Regions from separate parts of the Georgenia sunbinii genome, predicted to be linked through region 1. Evidence: riboswitches for the same ligand, from Rfam matches in the RefSeq annotation. Region 1 holds a riboswitch; each other region holds the start of a gene.
The links. Region 1 has a riboswitch for S-adenosylmethionine ahead of V2J52_RS03925 (hypothetical protein). Riboswitches for the same ligand answer to the same signal wherever they lie in the genome.

Region 1 (9,274 bases):
AACCACCAGCCCCGAGGGCGCGACAGCGCGACCAGCACCACCACGGTGAGGGCGGCGAGCAGGAGCGCACCGCCCGCGCCACCGAGCCACCCCAGCCGGGCCCCCGGCATTCCTGCTGTCACGGTGGCCACCCCCGCGATCCAGGCTGTCGCCCACGTCGCGGGGACCACGAGCGCCGCGGCGGCGCCCGGCCACCACGGCGCGCACACCGTGGCCAGCACGCCGAGCACGGTCGCGGGCGGCACCGCCGGTGCGGCGAGTACGTTGGCGGGCACCGCGTACGTCGCGATCGCCGGCTCGAGCAGGATGATCACCGGCGCGCAGCACACCTGGGCCGCTGCCGGCACCGCGACGACGTGGGCGAGAGTGCCCGGCAGGTACTGCGACAGCCTCGCCGCCCACGGGCCGGCGAGCACCACGAGGCCACCGGTGGCGAGCACCGACAGCACGAAGCCGTAGGACCGGGCCAGCCACGGATCGACAACCAGCAGGACGACCACCGCGCCGCCCAGCGCCGGCAGCGCCCGGGCCGGTCGACCGACGAGCAGCGCCCCGAGCGCGACCGCCCCCATCGTGGCCGATCGCAGCACGCTCGCCTCCGGCCGCACGAGCACGACGAACGCCACCAGGACGACGCCCCCGACGGTCGCTCGCAACCATCGCGGCGTCCACGTGAGGGCACCGAGGACCACGCCGAGGATGATCGCCACGTGAGCACCCGAGACGGCGGTGATGTGGGTGAGGGAGACCGTCTTCATGGCGGCATCGAGCTCGGCCGGCATCGCGGTGTCGTCACCCACCGCGATGCCCGGGACCAGCCCGCGGGCCTGCGGTGACGCATCGGCGACCGCCTCGAGCAGACCTCGCCGCATCGCGGTGGCGAGGCGCTGGTGGGCCGGCGCCGCCGCGGTGACCACCGGTGGCTCGCCGACGACGAGCAACGCGGCGACGTCGTCCCCCGGCTCGACCGCCACCAGCCGCCCGGAGGCACGGACCTCCTCCCCCATCGCCGCCGCGCTCCAGGCCGCGGGACCCAGGACCAGCACCGGGGTGCGGACATTGCCCAGCCGGCCCCGCCCCTCGACCTGCTCGACGCGGACCCGGGTACGAAAGCGGTCGGCGCCAGGGCCGGCCCGCTCGTCCCCGCCCCAGGTTGCCGAAGGGTCGGTGGCGACCGGCCGCGGGTCACCGACGACCGTCCCGACCACGGTGACCACCGCGCCCCGCGGCGCCAGCTCGGCCAGTAGCCCGGTACTCCTCACGTGGACGTGTGCGGCGGTCGCCAGCGCGACGAGGACCATCGCGGCCAGCGCGAGGGCCGCAGCCGCCCCCGCCCGGCCAGCCGGTGCGCCGGCCCGGCCCGCCGGTGGCGCCCGGTACCGGGCACGCTGTCGTCGCAGCCGGTACGCCAGCCACCAGCCGCCACCACCCGCTGCAACGGCCACACCGCTGACGACCCCGACGGTCGGTGACGCGCCGACCATGCCGAACGCCACCGCCCAGCAACCGACCGCGGCGGGCACGATCCGCACGTCGAGGGCCGACGGCGGGCTCACACCGTCACCCGAGGCCGCAGCCGCTCCATCGTCGCCGGCCCGATGCCCGGCACCTCGTCCAGCTCGTCGACCGAGTGGAACCTGCCGTTGGTCGCCCGCCAGTCGAGGATCCGCTGCGCGATAGCGGGACCGACGCCGGGCAGCGTCTCCAGCGCGGCCTGGTCCGCCTGGTTGAGGTCGACCGCGGCGGCGCCGTCGCTCCCGGTGGCACCACTGGCGTCCGGCGTGCCGGCCGGCGCCCCTGCCTCCGCCCCGGGGACGCCCTGCCCCACCTCGGGCACGAACACCTGCTCGCCGTCGGTGACCACCCGGGCGAGGTTGATCCCGCCGAGCTCTGCGTCCGCGGTGGGACCGCCGGCGCGCTCGACGACGTCCGCGACGCGGGCTCCCGAAGCGACCGTCACGATGCCGGGCTCGGCGACCGCCCCGGCGACATGGACGACCACCTCCGTGGCCGGCGGATCATCCGGCGCGGTGGCCGGCTGCTGCCCGCTCTCACCGGCGGTACCGGCCGGGACGTCGGCCGGCCCTGCCGCGTCCGGCGGTGCAGCCGCGTCCGACGGGGCACCCGCAGCGGGCTCGAGCACCGGCGTGGCTGCCACGGGCAGCGGTACCGTCGGCGGGTCGACCTGCACCAGCGACCGGACGACGACCACGCCGGTGAGTGCACCGAGCACGATGACCGCCGCCACCGCCGCCCTCACCGACACCCGCCACCGCACCCGCTCCGGCGGCCTCTCGGCCGGCCGGCTGGCAGCTCTCGCCGCGGGGTACCCGCCATCTTGACCACGGATGATCTCGTCGAACTCCGCCCGCCGTGCCGTTCGGACCGAGATCGGGGGCTCGTCCTCGAGCTCGAGGTGCCCACCGGTCGCGAGGTAGGCGCGGCGGGTGAGTGCCCGCAGCCGCTCGGCGGAGTCGGTGTCGCGCCGACGCGCCCGGGTGGCCATCCCGCGACTCTAGGAAGAGTGCGACCGGCAGCGTCCCCGCGCCGGCGGACCTGCGCACGGCGCCCACGCCGGCCCGGCCTGTGGGTCAGGCGTGCTGCTCGCTCAGCGCGGCAGCGGAGCGAGGGCGACGCCCACGACGCCGGGCCCGGTGTGGGCGCCGACGACAGCCGTCACCTCGCCGATGACCAACCGGTCGATCATCGCGCCGGTCTCCTGCAGCCGCTCCCGCAGCGCGGTCGCCAGCTCGGCAGCGGCGTCCTGCGCGTCGAAGTGGTGGACGACGAGCCGCACCGGTGCGCCGTCCCCGCGCGGCACGGCAGCGCCCGGCCCGCCCGCGGCGCGGGCAGCGAGCTCCACGAGCTGGCGTCGCGCGCGGACCGCGCCGCGGACCAGCTCGGCGACGACGATCCGCCCCGAGACCATCGTGAGGATGGGGCGCACGCCCAGCGCCGCGCCGATCGAGGCCCTGGCGGCGCTCATCCGTCCGCCGTGGGCAAGGTGCTGCAGGTCGGGCACCATGAACAGCACGCGGCTGCGCGCACCGACCTCCCGGGCGACCGCCAGCACCCGGTGCACGTCACCGCCGGCCGCCGCCTCGGCCGCCGCGACCACCGCGAGGCCGAGCCCGCCGGCGGTGGTCCGGGTGTCGACGACGTGCACCGGCACCCCGGTCGCCGCGGTCACCTCGGCGGCCGCGACCCGTGACTGCGCCGCGGTCCCCGACAGCTCGCCCGACAGGTGCACCGCCACGACAGCCTGCGCACCACGCTCGACGGCGTCGCGCATCGCCCTCGCCAGCTCGCGCGAGGCCGGCTGCGAGGTGGTCACCCGCGCGCCGTCGCGCATCCGCTCCGCCAGGTCGCCGCGGGTGATGCTCACGCCGTCGTCGTGGTGGTCCTCACCGTCGACGACGACGTGCAGCGGGACCACCGTGACGCCGTCGCCGTCACCGAGCAGCTCCGGCGGCAGCGACGCGGTGGAGTCGGTGACGATCGCGACCCTGGTCATCCGCGGCCTACGGCGTCTGCCTGTCCTCGGGTCGGTCCGGGGACGCGACCGGCGGCAGGTCAGCCAGCTCCACCGCGGACGGCGCCGACGCCGCGGACACCGCGGAGGCGGCCCGGGCGATCCGGCGGGCCGCGGAGGACTCGGCGCGCCCGACCTTGGCGGCGGCCGCGGCCTGCACCTTGCCCACCTTGCGTGCCTCGGTCGCCTCGGTCTTCTCCAGCTTGCGCTGGGCGGCCCTCTCGACGTCCAGCTCGTGGCGGGAGCGGACGACCGCCACCACCGGCGCACCGTTGAGCACGCCGCGGCTCACCGAGCCGAGCACGAGACCGACGAGCCCGCCACGGCCACGGCTGCCGACGACGACGACCGACGACTCGTCGCCGGCGCGCACCAGTGCCTTGACCGGCCGCTCCCGCACCAGGCGCAGCTCGACGGGGACGTCCGGGAACTGCTTGTGCCAGGCGGTGAGGCGGTCGCTGGTGAGCTTCGCGGCCTCGCTCGCGCCGGCATCGTAGTGGCCGGAGATGACGGCGTCGGGGAAGTCGGGGAACGCGGCGTCGTCCTGCGAGCCCTGGACGACGACGAGCCGCTGACCGCGACGTGCCGCCTCCTCGAAGGCGTACTCCATGGCCTCGGGGGCACCCTCGTTGGGGTCCATCCCGACGACGACCGGCCGGTCCGGGTCGAGATCGGCGTCCGCCCGGACGACGACGACGGCGGAGCGAGCGTGCGCGGCGGCCTTCTGCGAGACCGAGCCGAGGAAGCTGTCGCTGCCGGCGCCCATCCCCTGGGCGCCGACGACGGTCACCACCGCTGACTCGGACGACGTCACCAGTGCCATCGCCGGGTCCTCGATGCGGACCTCGGTGGACACGGCGAGCCCGGGGTGGTTCTCCTCGACCCGCTTCTTGGCAGCAGCCACCACCCGGTTGCCGTTCTCGGTGATCTCCGGCGGCGGCTCGAACTCCCAGGCACGCGCCCGCGTCAGCCAGGGGAAGGCGTACAGGATGTGCAACCCGGTGCTACGGCGTGTCGCCTCGGCTGCGGCCCAGTCGACGGCAACATCGGCCGCGGCGGAACCATCGGTCCCCACAAGGACGCTACCCGCCGGGAACTGCTCGTTGACCATTTGCTGACCCCAATCGATCGCGTGTCCAAGCCCTGAAGAACACCGGTACCACGTCGATCCTCCCACGGAGTGGGGCGGCGCGGCGGGCCCGACCGGAGGGTGGATCGGCTCAGGGGCCCGCCGCGCCGTCCGCCGCTCAGCTCACGCGCTGCGCCTCGACCTCCAGCAGACCTCGGGACCGCAGCGCCGGGATGACCCCGCGCAGCAGACCGGCGACGTCCGCCGGCACCGAGCCGGGCAGCACGACGAAACCGTCGGCGGCACCGGCCTCGAGCCACTTCTCGATCGTGGTGACGACGTCGCCGACCGTGCCGACGGCCTCGAGGGCGCCGGCCCAGCCATGGTCCCCGCCGGCGATGTCGGTCAGCAGGTCGGCACGCACCCGCGCGGCCTGGTAGTCGGCCGAGATGACCGCGCGCAGGTCGACGAGCACCTTGACCGGTGGGCGGCCCGCCGCCCGGGCCGCGGAGCGCACCGCGTAGCGCAGCTCACGGGCCCACGCGAGGTCGGTCTCGCGCAGGCGGACCACGTCGGCGAACTCCCCGGCGACGTCGAGGTCGCTCTCGTCGGCCAGCGGCACGACGACCGTCGGCAGGTCCGCGGATGCCGAGCCGCCTCGACGGCCCCGGCTCGCAGAGCGGACGAGGTGCTCGAGGTGGTCACCGAGCGACGGGATGCCGGCAGCATCGGCGGTCGCCGCACCCCGACGGCCAGTGACCTCCAGGCCGGCCCAGGCGCCGGTCTTGCGGTTGAACTGGGACAGCTCGGCCGCCACCGCGGAGTCCGCCCGACCGAGCTGGACGGTGGGGACGAGCCCGGTGCCGCCGGCGCTCGGGCTGATCCGGCGGGCCGCCACGATCGGGTCGAGCCAGGAGTTGGCCCGCGGGGCGGCGTCGGACCGCAGCCGGAAGCCGTCCCCCAGGCTGACGAAGGACACCCCACCCTGGTGGGCGGCGCGGGCATAGGCGGCGAGCCGCACGAGGTTGGCGTGCTCGGCGGGCAGGCCGGAGGCGAAGTCCGGATCGGCGCTGGGAGCACCGAGGGCGGACAGGTCCAGCGCGATCGTCGCGGGGCTGGTGGTGGTCTCGGTGGTTCGGGTAGGCAGGTAGGACACAGTCATGGCAGGGCACATCCATCAGTCAGCAGCGCGCAGTGAGCGCGTCAAGGAAGACTGACCGGCCGTCCCGAGGGCGGCGTCTCACTCGCCGACGATCGGGGGCTCTGGTCAGGGGTGATGCGTCAGCACGGGCTGTGCTGGGGCATCGCTGGGGGTTGTCCTCAGCGGGACATACCCGGACGACACATGCCGCAACACATCGCACCGCTGGCCAGGTCGAAGGACCGCCGGGGGGTGAGGATGGTGCGCATCGTCGTTCTTCCTTCGTGCTCGACACCGAGGTGTGCATGCGTTGCCCCACGCCTGCGCGGGGCCAGGTCATCACCCGGAGCACCCGCCGCACGTGGCGGGTTGCCGACCAGCAAGCCGGGGCTTAGCGCACGCGTGGTGCGCACTGGTGCTCTGAACCTGCTCGGAGCCTACGAGGCTCTCACTTCACCTGTCAACCTTCGGGCCGCGGCGTGTCTCGGGACGCCAGAGGGGGCTGGTCGGTGCGACCAGCCCCCTCAGCGGTGTGCGTGACGACCCTGCTGGGTCAGTCGACCGGGAAGAGTCGGACGTTGACCGCGCCCGCGTAGCTGCCCTCCGGGGTGTCGACGGGCACGTCGAGCGCGAGGTCGGCCACGACCTCGGTGGTCCCGAAACGGGCGTGGTCGTCCGCCCTGGCGAGCAGCATGGCCTCGGTCAGGCCCTGTCCGCCGTCGAGCTGGCCGAGCACCTGCGGGCCGGCGTCGGCGGTCGCCGCACCGAGGACCCGGGGCGCCCAGCCGAGGAACGCGGAGCTGATGGCGCCGGCCGGGGAGGTGAGGCCCTCGGTGCTGCCGGTGAGCGACCAGCCGGCCGCGGCGGTGCGGGTGTCGGTGACCGAGATCTGCGGCAGCGTGGCGTCGAAGGACCAGCGGTCCCCGCCGTTGCGGGCGTCACCGAGGTCGACGGTGCTGTCGGCGGCGATGGTCATGGTCAGCGCACCCTGCTTGAGCGCCGGGTCGCCGGCCGGGACATCGGCCTCGAGGACGATGTCACCGTCGACGGGGTCCATCTCGAGCTGCCCGAGGCCGGTCGCCACGCGACGCTCGATGCCCTCAGTGACGGCCGTGGTGCCGTTGGCGAGCCGGCTGATGGTGAAGGAGTCGGCGGTCTCACCGATCTCCAGGTCGGTGTTCGGGTTGTTGCCACCCCGCTGCGCGACGATCGCCTCGTACTCGAGGGTGTCGGGGGTGACCCGCATGCCCTGGATGAAGGAGACGTGCTGGTACTTGACCACCTGGGTGGCGTCGTTGTTCAGCCACACGTTGGTCGAGTCGGGCGCGAGGTTGTAGTGCTTCGGCCCAGAGTTGGTCACCGCGAACACGGTGCCGGAGGTCACGCCGGGGGTGCTGGTGGCGTCGGCGTCGAGGAAGCCACGGGCATAGGTGTGGTCGTGGCCGGACAGCACGAGGTCGACGTCGTTGGCCTTGATGACCGGCAGGAAGGCCGCGCGCTGGTGCGCGTTGTCGCGGCCGCTGGAGACCGAGAAGGTGGGGTGGTGGAACTGGATGACGTTCCAGTTCGCGGTCGACTCGTCCAGCACCTCGTCGAGCCAGTCGGCCTGCATACCGAGGTAGAGGTCGCGGAACTCGCTGCTCGGGATCTCCGGCAGGGTGACGCCGGCGGCCTCCTGCAGCTGGTTCTGGTTGCGCAGGTGGGAGTTCAGCGCGATGAAGCGCACCCCCTGGTAGTCGGTGTAGTAGACCCGGTTCGCCAGGTGGCCGGCGACGAGCTCCATGTGCTCAACCCGGTTGGCGGGCGCGTTCTCCGGCACCTCCGGGCCGTTCTTCGGCACCGTGAAGCTCGCGTTCCAGTAGTCGGCAACCGTGTCGCTGGAGTACTCGTGGTTGCCGATGGCCGGCAGCCAGTTCTCCGTCTGTCGCTCGCCGTCGGTGATGGTGAACCACTCCTCCCACTCGCTCTCGACCGAGTGGTTGATGAGGTCACCAGACTGCAGCGTGAGCTCGGAGTTCGGGAACGCCTGCTTGGCGAGTCCGACAATCGGCGTCCACTTCTCGGTGAGGTCGTTCTGGCCGTCGCCGTACCAGGTGAAGGTGAACGGGTCGTCCGAGGCGGAGCCGGTGGTGAAGGTGTGCCAGTCGTCGGCGACCTCACCGGTGAGCACCCGGTAGGCGTACTCGGTGCCGGGGGTGAGGTCGGTGAAGGTGGCGCTGTAGGTGATGGCCTGGGCACCGTCGATGACGATCTTCTCCGAGGTCACCACGGCGTCGACCGAGGTCACCTGGCCGTCGGGGGTGCGCAGCTCGGCGGTGGCGGGCACGTCGGCGGTGGTGCCGACCGACCGCCAGGTGACGGTCTGCGAGGTGGCGGGGTCCTGCGTCGGGTTGAGGATCACCCGCTGCGGCGCGGCGTCGGTGGAGTCGAGGGGAACTGGTGCGGCTGCTGCCGGGGCGACGCCAGCAGCCAGCAGGCCCGCGGTGACGGCGCCGGCGACCAGGGCGCGGCGCGAGGTCAGGAGGTTTCGCATCGTTGTCCTTCATCTGGGTGGGTGTCCGTGAACCCGGACACCCGAAGGCTTCCCGACGAAGGCGAACGGCCCGTTGACCGGTCATGACCGCTAGATGGCGACCTCTTGAACCGCAGATGACGCCGCTGCCACCCGCGCGCGCCGGCGCCGACGGCGCACGACCAGAGCGACGACGCCGCCCAGCGCGAGCAGCAGGACGACGAGCTGCGCCCACGGCACCGCCGTCGTCGTCGTGGTCGCGAGCGTCGCCGGCAGGGCGACGTCCAGCGCGTCCTGCCCGACGACGGCGGTGCTCGCGGAGACCTGGGTGGTCAGCAGCCCGAACGGCCAGGCCTCGACCGAGGCGCGCAGCGACACGGCCTGCCCGGGCAGCACCTCCCGCTGCTGGCCGACCTGCTGAGCGACTACCCCGGGGTCCAGCCCGAGCAGCCCAGACACCTCGAGCAGCTGGGTCGCCCCCAGCCGGACGTTGCCGTCGTTGCGCACGGTCCACCGGACGTCGAGGACACCCGGCTCGAGCGGGTGCCAGGAGCCGGTGTAGCTCGCGTCGAGGTCGGTGACCGCGACCGAGGGCCGCACCTGCCCCGCGACCCGCAGATGGATCCGGGTGCCGACGCCGGCGTCGAGGCCGACCGCCGCGCCGCCGCCGGGCGCCGAGAGGACCGAGGCGAGCAGCCCGCCGGGGTGGTCGCCCGGGACCGCGTCCTGCGGGACCGTGACGGCGAACGGCACGACGGCGGTCTCCCCACCCTCGACCGTCACCTCATCGGGGTGCTCGATCCACTCCCCGGTCCCGGTGGGGCGCTCGGAGGTGAGCAGGTCGAACTCGCCCTCCTCGGTGATGACTCCGTCGGACGCGGTGAGCGCGAAGGTCACCTCGTGCTTCGAGTGGTTGATCACCGCGACGTGGTCCTCGTAGGTGTCGCCCGGCGCGACCTCCGCCCGGAAGGACACCCGGTCGTCCGGGCCGTCCGCGGTCGCCGGCGCGATGCCCCAGGT
Region 2 (9,274 bases), on a different contig from region 1:
TGATGGTGATCTTCACGCCGCGGCGCAGCAGCTCGGCGATCTCTGCGGCCTTGGTGGCGCCGTAGAGCTGCCGGTTGGAGATCGGGCAGGACGTGAGGCCGATGCCGCGGTCGATGAGCTCCTGGGTGAGCTCGTCGCTCTCCAGCACGTTGGTGCCGTGGTCGATCCGCTCCACCCCGATCTCGTGCAGGCACTGACGGATGTGCTCGATCGAGTCCGGCTGGTCCGGGTCGCAGTGCATGGTCAGCCGGTAGCCCTCGGCGCGGGCACGGGCGAACACCGCGGCGAACTTGCGCGGTGGGTTGTCGCGCTCGTCGGAGTCGAGCCCGACGCCGACGATCCACTCCCGGTAGGGCAGCGACGCCACGAGGTTCGCCATCGCGAACTCCGGCTGGAAGTCCCGCAGGAAGCACATGATCAGTGCGCTGCGCACCCCGAGCATGTTCTCGGCGTCCATCTGCGCCCGCCGCAGCCCCCGGATGACGACGTCGAACGGCACGCCCCGTGAGGTGTGGGCCTGCGGGTCGAAGAAGATCTCCGTGTAGACGAGGTTCTGGGCGGCCATCCGCTCGAAGTAGGCCCAGGCGAGGTCGTAGAAGTCCGGCTCGGTCAGCAGTACCTCCATGCCCGCGTAGTAGCTCGCCAGGAAGTCGCTGAGCCCGTCGAACTCGTAGGAGGCACGGACCTCCTCGGCCGATGCGAAGTCCAGCGGCACGCCGCCGCGCTGGGCGAGCCGGAACCGCAGCTCCGGCTCCAGCGTGCCCTCGATGTGCACGTGCAGCTCGCACTTGGGCAGCGCGGCGAGGAACTCACTGGTGCTGGTCATGGTGATCCTCTTCCGGTTGTCTGACCGGCCATGAAACCAGCCCCTGGTGGCCGGGTCCACCAGCCGGGCCACGGCGGGTGAGAATGTCCTTGTGCGCATGTTTGCCGGTTGGCTGCTGACCCTCGTGATTGCGGCAGCCGCGCTCATCAGCCTCGACCCGGCGCGGCTCGGCCTCTCGACGACGGTGCCGGTCACCCAGGTCATCGCGCTGCGGCCGGCGCTCGCCGTGGGGTTCGGCGGGCTCGGTGCGCTGCTGCTGCTCGGCGTCCTCGTCGGGCTGCTCCTCGGCCGGCGCGGTGTGCGGCGTACGGTGCTCGCCGTCGTGCTCCTCGCCGTCGGGCTCGGGCACGCCGCGGTGCTGGGCCACCGCGGCCTGGACACCAGCGGCACGCTCGCGGCCGCCGAGCCCGGCGAGCAGATCACCGTGCTTGCGCTGAACACCTACGGGGGTGGCGCCGGCCCGGCCGAGGTGGCCGACGCCGCTGCCGAGCTCGCGGCGGACGTCCTCATGCTGCCCGAGACCTCCGGCGCCAGCGCCGAGCTGATCGCGACCGAGCTCACCGACCGCACCGGCACCGGCTACCAGTGGTTCGCCCGGAGCACGGGCGCGTGGGACGCCCGCTCGACGGCGCTGCTCGTCAGCGACCGGCTCGGCGAGTACACCGAGGCAGCCGGTCCAGAGACGACCTTCGGCTCGGTCCGCGCGGAGCCCGCCGACGGCTCCGGACCGGTATTCGTCGCGGTCCACCCGATCGCCCCGCTGGCGCGCGGCGGCACGATGGCCGACTGGGAGCGGGACCTCGACGCCGTCACCGCGCTGTGCCGGGAGGTGAGCGGCGTCGTCGTCGGCGGGGACTTCAACGCCACGCTCGACCACGCGCCGATGCGCGAGCTCGGCAGCTGCGTAGACGCGTCGGTCGAGGGCGGCGTCGGCGGCGTGGCGACGTGGCCGGCGCGACTGCCCACGCTCCTGGGGGCAGCGATCGACCACGTGCTCGTCGACGACCGGGCGTTCACGGTCGTGGACGCCGCCGTCCGCGAGGTGGACGGCAGCGACCACCGGGCGGTGGTGACCCGGATCCGTCCGGTGGCGCCGTGACGCCGCGGCGCGGCGGCGCCGGCCGGACCTCGGCTCAGCGGCTGAGGAGCGTCGCGAGCTTCCCGACGGCGTCGCGCCAGAAGGTCTTGGCGCGGTCGCGGGCGTCGGCGTCGGGCAGCCGGGAGTGGGTCGCGGTGACCCTGACCCGGCCCTCGCGGGCAGCGGTGACGGAGAGCAGCACCCGGGTGCCGTCGTCCCCGGCCAGCCGGACCGTCTTGCCGGCGGTGACGCCGGTCTGCTGCCACGGCCCGGTGAGCCAGGCCTGGCGCAGGTCGGTGTCCGCGAGGTGCGGGAAGAGGTCGTCGACGGAGCGGCCGACGGTCTTGGAGGCGCTCGCCTCGAAAGTTCCGTCCGGGCGCTGGCCCGGCTCGCGCATGCCACGCGCCTGCTCGTAGCCGACCGTGAGGCCCTGCGCCCACCAGCCGTCGACGTCGTGCTCCTCGACGAGCCAGGCGGCGATCCGCTTGTGGTCCCAGCCGGTGGCGCCGGCGCCGTCCAGGAGCGCGAACCACTCCTGCCGCGGGCGGCCGGTGCGGTCGACCACGGTGTCATCGCCGACCAGGTCCTCGGTACGTCGCGTCATGGCGCACACGGTACTGGCGCCGTGGCGGTGCGGGAAGGGCGACGACGCGCCCCCACCGGGCAGGTGGGGGCGCGCCGCGGCGTGGGCGGCCTGGCCGGCGAACCGGGGCGTCGCGGCTGGCGGACCGGTCAGCGGTTGATGCGGCTGCCGGCACCACCCTCGCTGATGTCGCCCTCGACGCGGGCGCCGCGGTAGACGTACAGGTTGCTCTTGTCGCGCTCGCTGGCGTTGCCGTCGATCCGGGCGGTGCCGTAGAGGTACAGGTGGCCGGCCCCGCTCTCCTTGACGTTGCCGTCGACGGTCCCGCGGATGTACACCGCGCCGTCGTGCAGCTCATGGACGTTGCCGTCGACGCGTGCGGTGCGGAAGATCTCGAGCTTGCCGGTGCTGCTCTCCTGGATGTTGCCGTCCACCCGGCCGTGGACCTGGACGGTGCCGTGGCCGGTCTCCTCGACGTTGCCGTCGACCCGGCCGTTCTTGCCGATGACGATGGAGCCCACTCCGACCTGCTTGACGTTGCCCTCGACCGTGCCGTTGATGGTGAGGGTGCCGTTGCGGACCTTGAGGTCGCCGTCGATGGTGCGCCCGGCGGCCACCGTGTAGTTGCCGGACCGGACGATCTCGTCGGCCTGTGCTGCGGACGGGAGTGCAACGAGCATGAGCCCGGCGACCGCGCCGGCAGCGAGAGTGCGTCGAACGTTCATGGCGGTGTTCCTCTTCTCGAAGTCCTCGGGACCGTCCCCGTGGATCGGCACCAGTCCATCGGGTGCCCGTGAGGCCACCGTGAGGGGGCGGTGAGAGGCCTCTCACCGCCCGGTCACCCGCTGTTCACCTGCGTGCGGGCGGGACGACTTCTGCCATCAGGCGAACCTGCAGGTCTCGCATGGTGGACGTGTCTTGCTCAGCGACAACCGTCGCCGCCACGATGTCCACGCCATCAAGAGCGGCCGAGAGTCCTGGCTCGTCGACGTCGCAGCAACCCCCCGATCACGGGTGAGGGTGCTTCCGCCAGGTTCGATGGGAGAACTCTGTTGAGCACCGCTAGCCTCGTATCCGTGCCGTCCGGCCGACCGACCGTCTCGTTCGAGCTCTACCCACCGCGCACGCCGGCGACAGCCGCCGCCGCGTGGGAGACCGTCCAGCGCCTCGCCGCTGCGGGCCCGGACTTCTTCTCGGTCACCTACGGTGCCTCCGGCTCCTCCCGCACCGCGTCGCGCGACGTCGTCCGGCGGATCCTGCGCGAGACGACGGTGCCGCCGATCGCCCACCTCACCTGCGTCGGCGCCACCCGCGCCGAGCTCGCCGACCTCGTCGGGCAGCTCGTCGACGACGGGGTGCGGGACTTCCTCGCGCTGCGCGGCGACCCGCCGGCCGGGGAGACCCGCTGGCAGCCGCAGCCTGGCGGGCTGGCCGGCTCCAGCGAGCTCGTCGAGCTCATCCGCGACGTCGAGCGAGAGCGGCTCGGCACCGACGGCGCGGTGAGCATCGCCGTCGCCGCCTACCCGGCCGGCACCAGCCACACCCGCGCGCAGGACGTCCGGGCCCTGCTCGACAAGCAGGCCGCCGGCGCCGACTTCGCCGTCACCCAGGTCTTCTACGACGTTGAGCCCTACGTCTCGCTGGTCGAGGAGGCCCGCTCCGCCGGCGTCGTCCTGCCCGTGGTCGCCGGGATCATCCCGATGACCGACCCCGGTCGCCTCGCCCGCCTCGCCCAGCTCACCGGCGTCGAGGTGCCGCAGCGGGTGGTCGACCTGCTCGCCGTCGAGGACGACGAGCACCGCCACCGCCTCGGTATCGACGCCACCGTCGAGCTCGTCGAGGCGGCGATCGCCGCCGGCGCTCCCGGCATCCACCTGTACACCTTCAACCAGTTCCGGCCGGCGCTCGACGTCGTCGAGCGTCTGCGCCGGCCGCTACCCACCATCGCCCCCACTCACGCAAGGACACTGTGATGCCCGACTCCACCACCCCCGTGCTGCCCGCCGCCACGATCCTCGGGTACCCCCGGATCGGGCCGAACCGCGAGCTCAAGCGGGCGATCGAGTCCTTCTGGGCCGGCCGCAGCGACGCCGACGACCTCGAGGTCGCGGCCGCCGGGCTGCGGCGACTCTCGCGCCAGCGGCTCGTCGAGCTCGGCCTGGGCCGTGACGACGCGTCGATCCCCAGCGACTTCTCCTACTACGACCAGGTGCTCGACACCGCGACCACCGTCGGTGCCGTGCCGCCGCGGTTCCGTCACCTCCAGGACGACGACGGCGCCCTCGACCTCGACGGCTACTTCACCGTGGCCCGTGGCAAGGACGACCGGTCCCCGCTGGAGATGACCAAGTGGTTCGACACGAACTACCACTACCTGGTGCCGGAGATCAGCCCGGAGACGAGCTTCCGGCTCACCGACTGCCGCGTCGTCCAGCTCTTCCTCGAGGCCGCCGCCGAGGGCATCACCACCCGCCCCACGATCGTGGGGCCGGTGACCTTCCTGCTGCTGAGCAAGGCCGTCGGCGAGGAGCCGGCGACCGAGGCCGACGGCGCCGCCCCGGCCGCCCCCGCGCCCGAGGGCTTCCACCCGCTCGACCGCCTCGAGGACCTGCTGCCCGCCTACGTCGACCTGCTCCACGCGCTGGGCGAGGCCGGTGTGCCGTGGCTGCAGATCGAGGAGCCGGCGCTGGCCGTGGACTCCGACCTGCCGCGCGAGCGGATCCTCGCGGCCACCGCCCGCGCCTACGAGGTGCTCGCCGGGGAGGTCACCCGCCCCGGCCGGCCGGCGCTGTTCGTGCCGATCGCCTACGGCCCGGCGGAGGATGCGCTGCCGGTGCTCGCCGCCGCCGGCGTCGAGGCGGTGGGGATCGACGCGGTGCGCGGCGAGGTGCCGGCGCCCGAGGTGCTCAGCGTGCTCGGCGACGTGACCGTCGTCGCCGGCGTGGTCGATGGCCGCAACGTGTGGCGCTCGGACCTCGACGCCGCGTTCGGCAAGCTCGAGGCGCTCGCCGCCGGGCTGGCGGCCGACGCCGTCGCCACCGGCCGGCTCGCCGTCGGGACCTCGACGTCGCTGCAGCACGTGCCCTACGACGTCGAGCCGGAGACCGGGCTCGACCCGCAGGTGCGCAGCTGGCTGGCGTTCGCCGACCAGAAGATCGAGGAGGTCCTCGCGCTGGCGACCGCGCTGGTCAACGGTCGTGAGGCGGCAGCCGGGGCGTTCGACGCCGCTGCCGACCGCCGCCGCAGCCGTCTCGAGCACGCCGGGGTCCGCCGGGCCGACGTGCGCGACCGGGCCGCAGCGCTGACCGAGGCCGACTACCGCCGCGCCGACTTCGCGCAGCGGGTCGCGGCGCAGGAGGCGGTCCTCGACCTGCCGCCGCTGCCGACGACGACGATCGGCTCCTTCCCGCAGACCGCCGAGATCCGCAAGGCTCGCGCCAGCCACACCAAGGGCGAGCTGAGCGACGCCGACTACACCACCGCGATGCGCGAGGAGATCGCCCGGGTGATCGCGCTCCAGGAGGACCTCGGCCTGGACGTGCTCGTCCACGGCGAGCCCGAGCGCAACGACATGGTGCAGTACTTCGCGGAGAACCTCGACGGGTTCTCGGTCACCAGCAACGGCTGGGTGCAGTCCTACGGCACCCGCTGCACCCGCCCCTCGATCCTGTGGGGAGACGTCGCACGCCCGGCGCCGATCACGGTCGAGTGGTCGCAGTACGCCGCCTCGCTCACCGCGAAGCCGGTCAAGGGCATGCTCACCGGGCCGGTGACGATCCTCGCGTGGTCCTTCGTCCGCGACGACCAGCCGCTGGGCGACACCGCCACGCAGGTGGCCCTCGCGCTGCGCGACGAGGTCGCCGACCTCGAGGCTGCCGGGATCGGCGTCATCCAGGTCGACGAGCCGGCGCTGCGGGAGCTGCTGCCGCTGCGCGCCGCGGCCCACCAGGCCTACCTCGACTGGTCGGTCGGCTCGTTCCGGCTCGCCACCGCCGGCGTCGCGGACCGCACGCAGATCCACACCCACCTCTGCTACTCGGAGTTCGGTGAGGTCATCGGCGCCATCGACGCGCTCGACGCCGACGTCACCAGCATCGAGGCAGCGCGCTCGAAGATGGAGGTGCTGCCCGAGCTGCAGGCCGCCGGCTTCGCACGCGGCGTCGGCCCGGGCGTCTACGACATCCACTCGCCGCGGGTGCCCAGCGAGACCGAGGTCGAGGAGCTCGTCGCGCTGGCCGCCGACTCGGTGCCGGCACGGCTGCTGTGGGTCAACCCCGACTGCGGGCTGAAGACCCGCGGGTACGCCGAGGTGGAGCCGGCGCTGCGCCACCTCGTCGAGGCCGCAGCCGCCGTCCGGCAGAAGCTGTCGCAGACCGCCGCGGTCTGAACCTGGCTTGCCGGGTCAGCTGATTCGGCGCCGGGCGGGCAGGCCGCGATCCCGATCCGGGGTCGCGGCCTGCCGGCCCCGGTACGCCGCTGCCGGCGCGGCAGGGCACTCTCGCCGCGGTGTCGTGAGGATAGAGACATCACGGGTGCGGCTGTTGGAGCGATGGTCGTCGTCAGGCGAAGATGAGGGGTGTCCTCCTCCTCACGCCGGTGGCGCACCACCGTCAGCACCGTCGCAGCCCTGATCGTCCTCGGGGTGCTCGTCGACGGCCTCACCGGCGTGCTCATGGTCCTCGGCCTGGCGGCCGCCGTCGTCGGCCTCGCGGCCCTCGTCACCGGCCGACGGCCGCTCAACCTGCCGGGCCGCGGCGGTGGTGCGGTGGCGCTCGTCGTCGCGGCCGTGCTGGTCGCCAGCGGCGCCGCGACGATGCCGGCGAGCCCGCCGGCCGACGCGGCTCCGGACGCGCCGACGTCGCCGCCGACGGCGGCGAGCCCGTCATCGGCAGGGGAGCCGACGACGGACGCGGCGGGGGAGCCGACGGTGACCGAGTCGACGTCACCGGCGGTGGACGAGCGCGCCGGATCTGCGCTCGCCGCGGCGCAGGACCTGGTCGTCAAGGGCCGGGCGCCGAAGACCGGGTACGACCGCGACCTGTTCGCCTACCGGTCCTACGACCAGGACCGCAACGGCTGCGACGTCCGCAACGACGTCCTGCGCCGTGACCTCGTCGACCTCGTGGTCGAGCCCGGGACCAACGGCTGCGTGGTCACCGTCGGGCTGCTGCACGACCCGTACTCGGGCGCCGAGATCTCCTTCCGCCGCGGCGCGGACACGTCGAGCGACGTGCAGATCGACCACGTCGTCGCGCTCTCCGACGCCTGGCAGAAGGGCGCGCAGTCATGGGACGGTGCGACCATGCGCGAGTTCGGCAACGACCCGCTCAACCTGCTCGCCGTCGACGGCCCGCTGAACTCGCAGAAGGGCGACGGGGACACCGCCACCTGGCTGCCGCCGAACACGTCCTTCCGGTGCGAGTACGTGGCTCGGCAGGTCGCGGTGAAGCGCGAGTACTCGCTGTGGGTGACCGACGCGGAGCAGCGCGCGATGGTCAGCGTCCTCGACGGGTGCCCCGACCAGCCGCTGCCGATCCGCGAGACCGCGGCCCTCATGCCGGAGCTCGCCGGCACGGCCCCGGCACCGACGTCCGCGCCGCCGGCCAGCCCAGCCCCGGTCCAGGGAGGCAGCACCGACCCGCAGTTCCGCACCTGCAAGGACGCCAAGGCGGCCGGCTTCGGCCCCTACGTCGCCGGTACAGACCCGGAGTACGACTGGTACCGCGACGGCGACAACGACGGCACCGTCTGCGAGTAACCCCGCCCGCCCTTCACGCGAGACCCACCTCTCGCGAGAGCGGGATTGTCAACGCGAGCCTCCCCCCAGAGTCGTCGAGAGCGGGATTGTCAACGCGGACCTCCCCTAGAGTCGTCGAGAGCGGGATTGTCAACGCCGCCCCTATCGTCGAGAGCGGGATTGTCGACGCTCCCAGCCCTGTCGTAGGCAGAGAATTCTGCGGACAATCCTGCTGTCGCTGACAATCCTGCTGTCGCTGACAATCCTGCTGTCGCTGACAATCCTGCTGTCGCTGACAAGTCTGCTGTCGGTGACAATCCAGCTGTCGGCGAAGGGGGGGCTGGGGCCGGGGCTGGGAAATGCGGCTGGGGGTCAGTTGTAGATCATGCCCATGGCGGTGCGGACCTCGGTGAGGGTGGCGTCGGCGACCTCGTTGGCTCGGTCGTTGCCGGCGGCCAGCACCTGGCGCAGGTGGCCGGGGTCGGCGAGCAGCTCGGTGCGGCGGGCGCGGATCGGCGCGAAGTGCTCGTTGACGGCCTCGGTCACCACCCGCTTGAGGGTGCCGCCGCCGCCGGCGCCGATCTCCTCGGCGATCTCGTGCGGGTCGCGTCCGCTGGCCAGCGCGGCGAGCAGCACGAGGTTGGAGACCTCGGGCCGGCCGGCGGGGTCGAAGGTGATGTTGCGGTCGGCGTCGGTGACGGCCCTCTTCAGCTTCTTCGCGGTGGCGTCGGCGTCCATCCCGATCTCGATGGTGTTGCCCTTGGACTTGCTCATCTTCTGGCCGTCGGTCCCCAGCAGCAGCGGGGCCGCGGAGAGCAGCGCCTCGGGGGCGGGGAACACCGGCTCGGCGGGGTTGGACCGGCCGTAGCGCTCGTCGAACCGGCGGGCGATGACGCGCGCCTGCTCGAGGTGGGGCAGCTGGTCCTTGCCGACCGGCACGAGGTTCGCCTTGCAGAACAGGATGTCCGCCGCCTGGTGCACCGGGTAGGTGAGCAGCAGACCCGACATCGGGCGGCCGCCGGTGGCGTCGAACTCCGCCTTGACGGTCGG
Region 3 (5,238 bases), on a different contig from region 1:
GTCTCGCTCGAGGCCATCCCGCCGAAGACCACGACCGCGGACGACTCCGACCCGGTCGCCGAGCACGTCGCGGCCGAGGCCGCCCGTGTCGCTGAGGCCGAGGCTGCTGCCATCGCCGAGCAGCGTGCCGCCGAGTCCGCCTCGCGCAGCCGTTCCGCTGCCCCGGCTGCCGCCACCGGTTCGTCCGCCGCGGCGTCCACCGAGTCGAGCGGGTCGACCGCGACGGCGCCCGCGCCGGCCGCGTCCGGCAACGCCATCGTCGACATCGCGTTCCGCTACGTCGGCACCCCGTACGTCTGGGGTGGCTCCTCGCCGTCCGGCTTCGACTGCTCCGGCTTCACCTGGTACGTCTTCCAGCAGCTCGGGATCGACATCCCGCGCGGCTCGAGCGCCCAGCGCAACGCGGGCACCGTGGTCTCCGCCTCGGAGGCGCAGCCCGGCGACCTCGTGTGGTGGCCCGGTCACGTCGGCATCTACACCGGCAACGGCAACCACATCGCGGCGCGCAACACCTCCAAGCCGCTGCAGGCCGGCCCGATCTCGCACGTCGGTCGCGGCACGCCGACCTTCATCCGTATCGGCTGACCCACCTCGTTGACCAGCGGGCCCGTACCTCTTCGGTACGGGCCCGCTGGCGTCCGGTGGGCAGGTCGTACCGCCGAACGGGCACGATGCTGCGGCGGGACGCCCACAATGGGACCATCAGAGGAACACCGCCCACTTCCCTTCGGTCGGAGGACCACATGACTCACGAGGACGTCGTCATCGCCGGCGTGGACGGCTCCGAGGCCAGTCTCGCCGCGCTGGACTGGGCGGCCGCCGAGGCCCGCCAGCTTGGCTGGCGGTTGCACATCGTCTGCGCCTACGCGGTGCCGGCGTTCACCGTCGCCTCGCTCGACGGCGGGTTCGCGGCGGTCGACGACACCGCGATCCAGGCCGGTGCGCAGGCGGTGCTCGACGAGGCCGTCGCACGGGTGGGCGGGGACGTCGAGGTCACTGCAGCCCTCGAGCTCGGTGATCCTGCCGGGGTGCTCGTCGAGCTGTCCCGCAGCGCTGGGCTCGCGGTCGTCGGCAACCGGGGTGGCGGCGGCTTCGCCGACCGGTTGCTGGGGACGGTGTCCTCCGCGCTGCCCGCCCACGCCCACTGCCCGACCGTCGTCGTGCCGCTGGTCGATGAGAGCACCGAGCGGTTGACCCCGGTTCGGCGGATCGTCGTCGGCGTCGACGGCTCGGAGTCCGCGACGATCGCGCTGCGCCGCGCCGTCGACGAGGCGATCGCCTGGGACGCGCACCTGACCGCGGTGGCCACCGTGCCGATCGGCGGCGGTGCCGGGTCGCTGGCCTGGCTGCCGGCAGCCGTCGACCGCGACGAGGTGCTCGCCGACGTCAAGGTCGGGCTGGGGGTCGCCTGCGATCGTGCGGTGGACGGCCGCGACGTGAAGCTCAGCCAGCACGCCCTCGACGGCAACGCGGCCGCGCTGCTCGCCGAGTTCTCCACCGCGGTGGACCTCGTCGTCGTCGGGTCTCGTGGCCGCGGCGGGTTCGCGGGGCTGCTGCTCGGCTCGACGAGCCAGGCGGTCCTGCACCACGCGGTCAGCCCGGTGCTCGTGGTGCCGGCGCGCACCGCGCACGAGAGCGAGGGCCCCAGCCCGACCGACGTCCCGTGGCGGCGCCGGCGCCGCTGACCAGCAGCTGGTCAGCCGCGGATCTCCAGGGTGCAGCACTTGGCGCCGCCACCGCCCTTGAGCAGCTCGGAGGTGTCGACCCCGATCGGCTCGAAGCCGCGCTGGGTGAGCGCTGCCGCGAGGTCGGTGGCTCGCGGGTTGACGACGACGTGGCGCCCGTCGCTCACCCCGTTGAGCCCGAGGACGACCGCGTCCTGCTCGCCGGCGATGATCGCGTCCGGGAACAGCCTCTCGAGCACGCGGCGGCTGCCCGGGGAGAAGGCCGGCGGGTAGTACGCGATCTCGTGGTCGGAGAGCGCGAGCAGTGCGGTGTCGAGGTGGTAGAACCGCGGGTCGACGAGCTGCAGCCCGATGACCGGCTTGCCGATGGCCTCCTGCAGCTCGGCGTGCGCCGCGAGCGAGGTGCGGAAACCGGTGCCGGCGAGCACGAGGTCGCCCACGGTGAGGATGTCCCCCTCACCCTCGTTGACCTCCGAGGCGGTGACGGTGGGGAAGCCGGCGTCGGCGAACCACTGCTCGTACGCCGGCCCCTCGGGCATCCGCTGCGGGTAGGTGAACTTGGCCGAGTACACGACGCCGTCGCCCGTGATGGCGCCGTTGGCGGCGTACACCATGTCGGGCAGCCCCGGGACCGGCTCGATGAGGTCCACCCGGTGCCCGAGGCGCAGGTAGGTGTCGTGGAGCTGCTGCCACTGCCGGACCGCTAGGTCGGTGTCGGTCGGCACGTCGCTGTGCATCCAGGGGTTGATCTCGTAGGCGACGGTGAAGTAGGTGGGCCGGCACATGAGGTAGCGCCGTGGCGAGGCTTCGCGGGGTGTCCGCACTTGTCGCCCCTTTCGGGTCGGGGGTGTCTCGGCAGCCTATGGTCCGCGGCGCGCGACCGCCCGGGCCGCCGCCGCGCCGTACCCTGGCGGCATGCGCGAACCCATCTCCGAGGCGGACCTCGACGCGGCCGACTTCTCCGGAGGCTCCCACCGAGGCGTGGCCGACCGGCTGGTCGGTTGGGCGCGCGAGCCCCACCCGGGTGACGTCGTCAGCGCCAGGGAGCTCCTCGTCCGGGCGGGCGAGCAGCTGGAGCAGGCCGAGGACGACGCTGCGGCGGAGCGGCTCTACCGCGAGGCGGTCGCGATGACCGGCGAGGTCTTCCTCGATCCGCGCTGCCACCTGGCGGAGGTCCTCGTCCGTCGCGGCGCGCTCGACGAGGCCCTCGCGGTCGACGCGGAGCTGCGCCGCAGCAGGCCGGACTCGGCGGTGGCCTACCGGTACATGGCAGAGACCTGGCAGAGCCACGGGGACCCACGCCGCGCCCTGGGCTGGTACAACCGCGCCCTGAGCCGCCACGAGCAGGGCGACGGTTTCACCGCCGACGACCTCGGCTGGCTGTGCCACGAGCGGTGGCTGCTGCGCGAGCAGGAGGGGCACCCGCCCGACGAGTACGACCTCGTCGGGATCGGCTGGCTTGAGCAGCCCCGGGAGTAGCCGCCGTCCCTAGCGACGCTGTCCGCTGGGTGGACATCGGGCGTGAGCCCCTTGGCGTGGCCCGGCCGGGTGGCTAACATCGTGGTGACCATCCAGAGCAGCCGAGAGACCTGGCTCGTTGACGCTGCAGCAACCCCGTGCCGTTCCTCGGTACGTGCGGGTGCTTCCGCCAGGACCGATGGAGGCGCCATGAGCTACGTCAGTGATCCCACCCCTGGTTGTCCCGGGCCGTCCGGCTACCCGGACGCCGACCCGACGTGGGGGCCGGCCACGCGGGCCGCGCACGCCGGTCACGTCCGCACCGGTTTCCAGGAGACCTCCGAGGCGCTGTTCCTCACCACGGGTTTCGTCTACGACCGTGCCGCTGACGCCGAGGAGGCCTTCGCAGGTGGCCTCGACCGCTTCACCTACGCCCGCTACGAGAACCCGACCGTCTCGATCTTCGAGGAGCGGCTGCGGTCCCTCGAGGGCGCCGAGGCCTGCTACGCCACGGCCACCGGGATGGCGGCGGTGTTTGCCACGCTCGCGGCGCTGGTCAGCAGCGGGTCACGGATCGTCGCGGCACGTGCGCTCTTCGGTTCCACCCTCACGCTGTTCGAGGACGTCCTTGCCAAGTGGGGAGTGCGCACCGACTACGTCGACGCCCACGACGTCGACGACTGGCGCCGGGCGCTGGCGACCCCGGCGGACGTGGTGTTCTTCGAGACCCCGTCCAACCCGATGCAGGACATCGTCGACGTCCGTGCCGTGAGCCGGCTGGCCCACGACGCGGGCGCCGTCGTCGTCGTCGACAACGTCTTCGCGACGCCGGTCCTGCAGCAGACGCTGCCGCAGGGGGCCGACGTCGTCGTCTACTCCGCGACCAAGCACATCGACGGCCAGGGGCGCACGATGGGGGGCGCGGTGCTCGGCAGCAAGGAGTTCATCGAGGGTCCGTTGCAGCTCATCCTGCGCAACACCGGGCCGAGCCTGAGCCCGTTCAACGCCTGGGTGCTGCTCAAGGGCCTGGAGACGATGCCGCTGCGTGTCAAGGCGCAGACCGACGCGACGCTGCAGCTCTCCGCCTGGTTGGAGACCCTGCCGCAGATCGGGCGGGTGTACTACCCGTTCCTCGACTCCCACCCGCAGGTCGAGCTGGCCCGCTCGCAGATGAGCGGTGGCGGCACCGTCGTCACCTTCGACCTCGCGGTCGACGGCCGGCCGGCCACCCAGGCGGAGGCCTTCGCCTTCCTCGACGCGCTGCAGATCGTGCTGATCTCCAACAACCTTGGCGACGTGAAGTCGCTCGTCACCCACCCGGCGACGACGACGCACCGGCGCCTCGGCCCCGAGGGGCGGGCGGAGGTCGGGATCAGCGACGCGACGATCCGTCTCTCGGTCGGCCTCGAAGACCTGGCCGACCTGCAGCGCGACGTCGAGCGGGCCCTCGCCGCGGTGCCCGCCGCCCGCACCCACCAGCCCGCCTGACCCGAGATCTCCCGCCCCACCCGCCCACCCTTGTCGCCGACAGCAGACTTGTCCGCGACAGCGGGTTTGTCTGCGAGAGCAGGGTTGTCGACGGGCAGACCATCCCCGCTGTCACGACCACGGGGTGGTTCCTGCGTGGACAATCCCGCTGTCACGGCAGGGGTGGGGCGGGGCGGGTGCGGCGGACCCAGCGGTCCATCCGCCACAGCGCGAGGGCAGCCATCGCGTCCAGTGCGTGGTTGAGGGCCGGGCCGGTGAGCGCCGCCGGCAGCGGGCCGCGCAGCCGGGCGTCGTACGTCCACGACACCCTCGCGCGGGTACCTGCTGGGGTGACCGTGATCATCGCGCTGCCGAGCAGCACCGGGCCGACCTTGGCCAGCACGAGGCGACGCGGCGGGGCGACCATCACCACGCGCATCCGGTCGACGAACAGGCCCGCGGTCCGGGCGACGACCAGGTCACCGGCATGAGGCTCGGGCGCCGGCACCGACACGCGGGTGAACGGTACCCAGCGGCCGTGCTCACCGACGGCGGCGGCGAGCCGGAAGGCCTGCTCCGGGGTGAGATCGAGCTCGCGGCCGGCCATGGCACCGACTCTAGCCCCGGT

Region 2: linked by a shared signal. The riboswitch ahead of V2J52_RS04825 (methylenetetrahydrofolate reductase) and the one ahead of V2J52_RS03925 (hypothetical protein) in region 1 are both predicted to bind S-adenosylmethionine.
Region 3: linked by a shared signal. The riboswitch ahead of V2J52_RS13325 (O-succinylhomoserine sulfhydrylase) and the one ahead of V2J52_RS03925 (hypothetical protein) in region 1 are both predicted to bind S-adenosylmethionine.

Annotation. Positions count from the first base shown of each region.
Region 1 is NZ_JAZGOL010000001.1:823,411-832,684, forward strand. Features, by position in the region: gene V2J52_RS03905 (ComEC/Rec2 family competence protein) at 1-1,556, opposite strand, end outside; gene V2J52_RS03910 (ComEA family DNA-binding protein) at 1,553-2,506, opposite strand; gene V2J52_RS03915 (DegV family protein) at 2,609-3,514, opposite strand; gene V2J52_RS03920 (universal stress protein) at 3,522-4,643, opposite strand; gene V2J52_RS03925 (hypothetical protein) at 4,780-5,763, opposite strand; SAM riboswitch class IV at 6,045-6,169, opposite strand; gene V2J52_RS03930 (purple acid phosphatase family protein) at 6,296-8,275, opposite strand; gene V2J52_RS03935 (WxL protein peptidoglycan domain-containing protein) at 8,366-9,274, opposite strand, start outside.
Region 2 is NZ_JAZGOL010000002.1:80,189-89,462, reverse strand. Features, by position in the region: gene add (adenosine deaminase) at 1-826, opposite strand, end outside; gene V2J52_RS04840 (endonuclease/exonuclease/phosphatase family protein) at 924-1,925, shown strand; gene V2J52_RS04835 (DUF4287 domain-containing protein) at 1,960-2,508, opposite strand; gene V2J52_RS04830 (bactofilin family protein) at 2,637-3,212, opposite strand; SAM riboswitch class I at 3,440-3,532, shown strand; gene V2J52_RS04825 (methylenetetrahydrofolate reductase) at 3,564-4,460, shown strand; gene metE (5-methyltetrahydropteroyltriglutamate--homocysteine S-methyltransferase) at 4,460-6,874, shown strand; gene V2J52_RS04815 (GmrSD restriction endonuclease domain-containing protein) at 7,064-8,245, shown strand; gene trpS (tryptophan--tRNA ligase) at 8,597-9,274, opposite strand, start outside.
Region 3 is NZ_JAZGOL010000005.1:117,555-122,792, reverse strand. Features, by position in the region: gene V2J52_RS13345 (C40 family peptidase) at 1-585, shown strand, start outside; gene V2J52_RS13340 (universal stress protein) at 744-1,685, shown strand; gene ddaH (dimethylargininase) at 1,697-2,509, opposite strand; gene V2J52_RS13330 (tetratricopeptide repeat protein) at 2,601-3,164, shown strand; SAM riboswitch class I at 3,250-3,349, shown strand; gene V2J52_RS13325 (O-succinylhomoserine sulfhydrylase) at 3,354-4,631, shown strand; gene V2J52_RS13320 (SRPBCC family protein) at 4,783-5,217, opposite strand.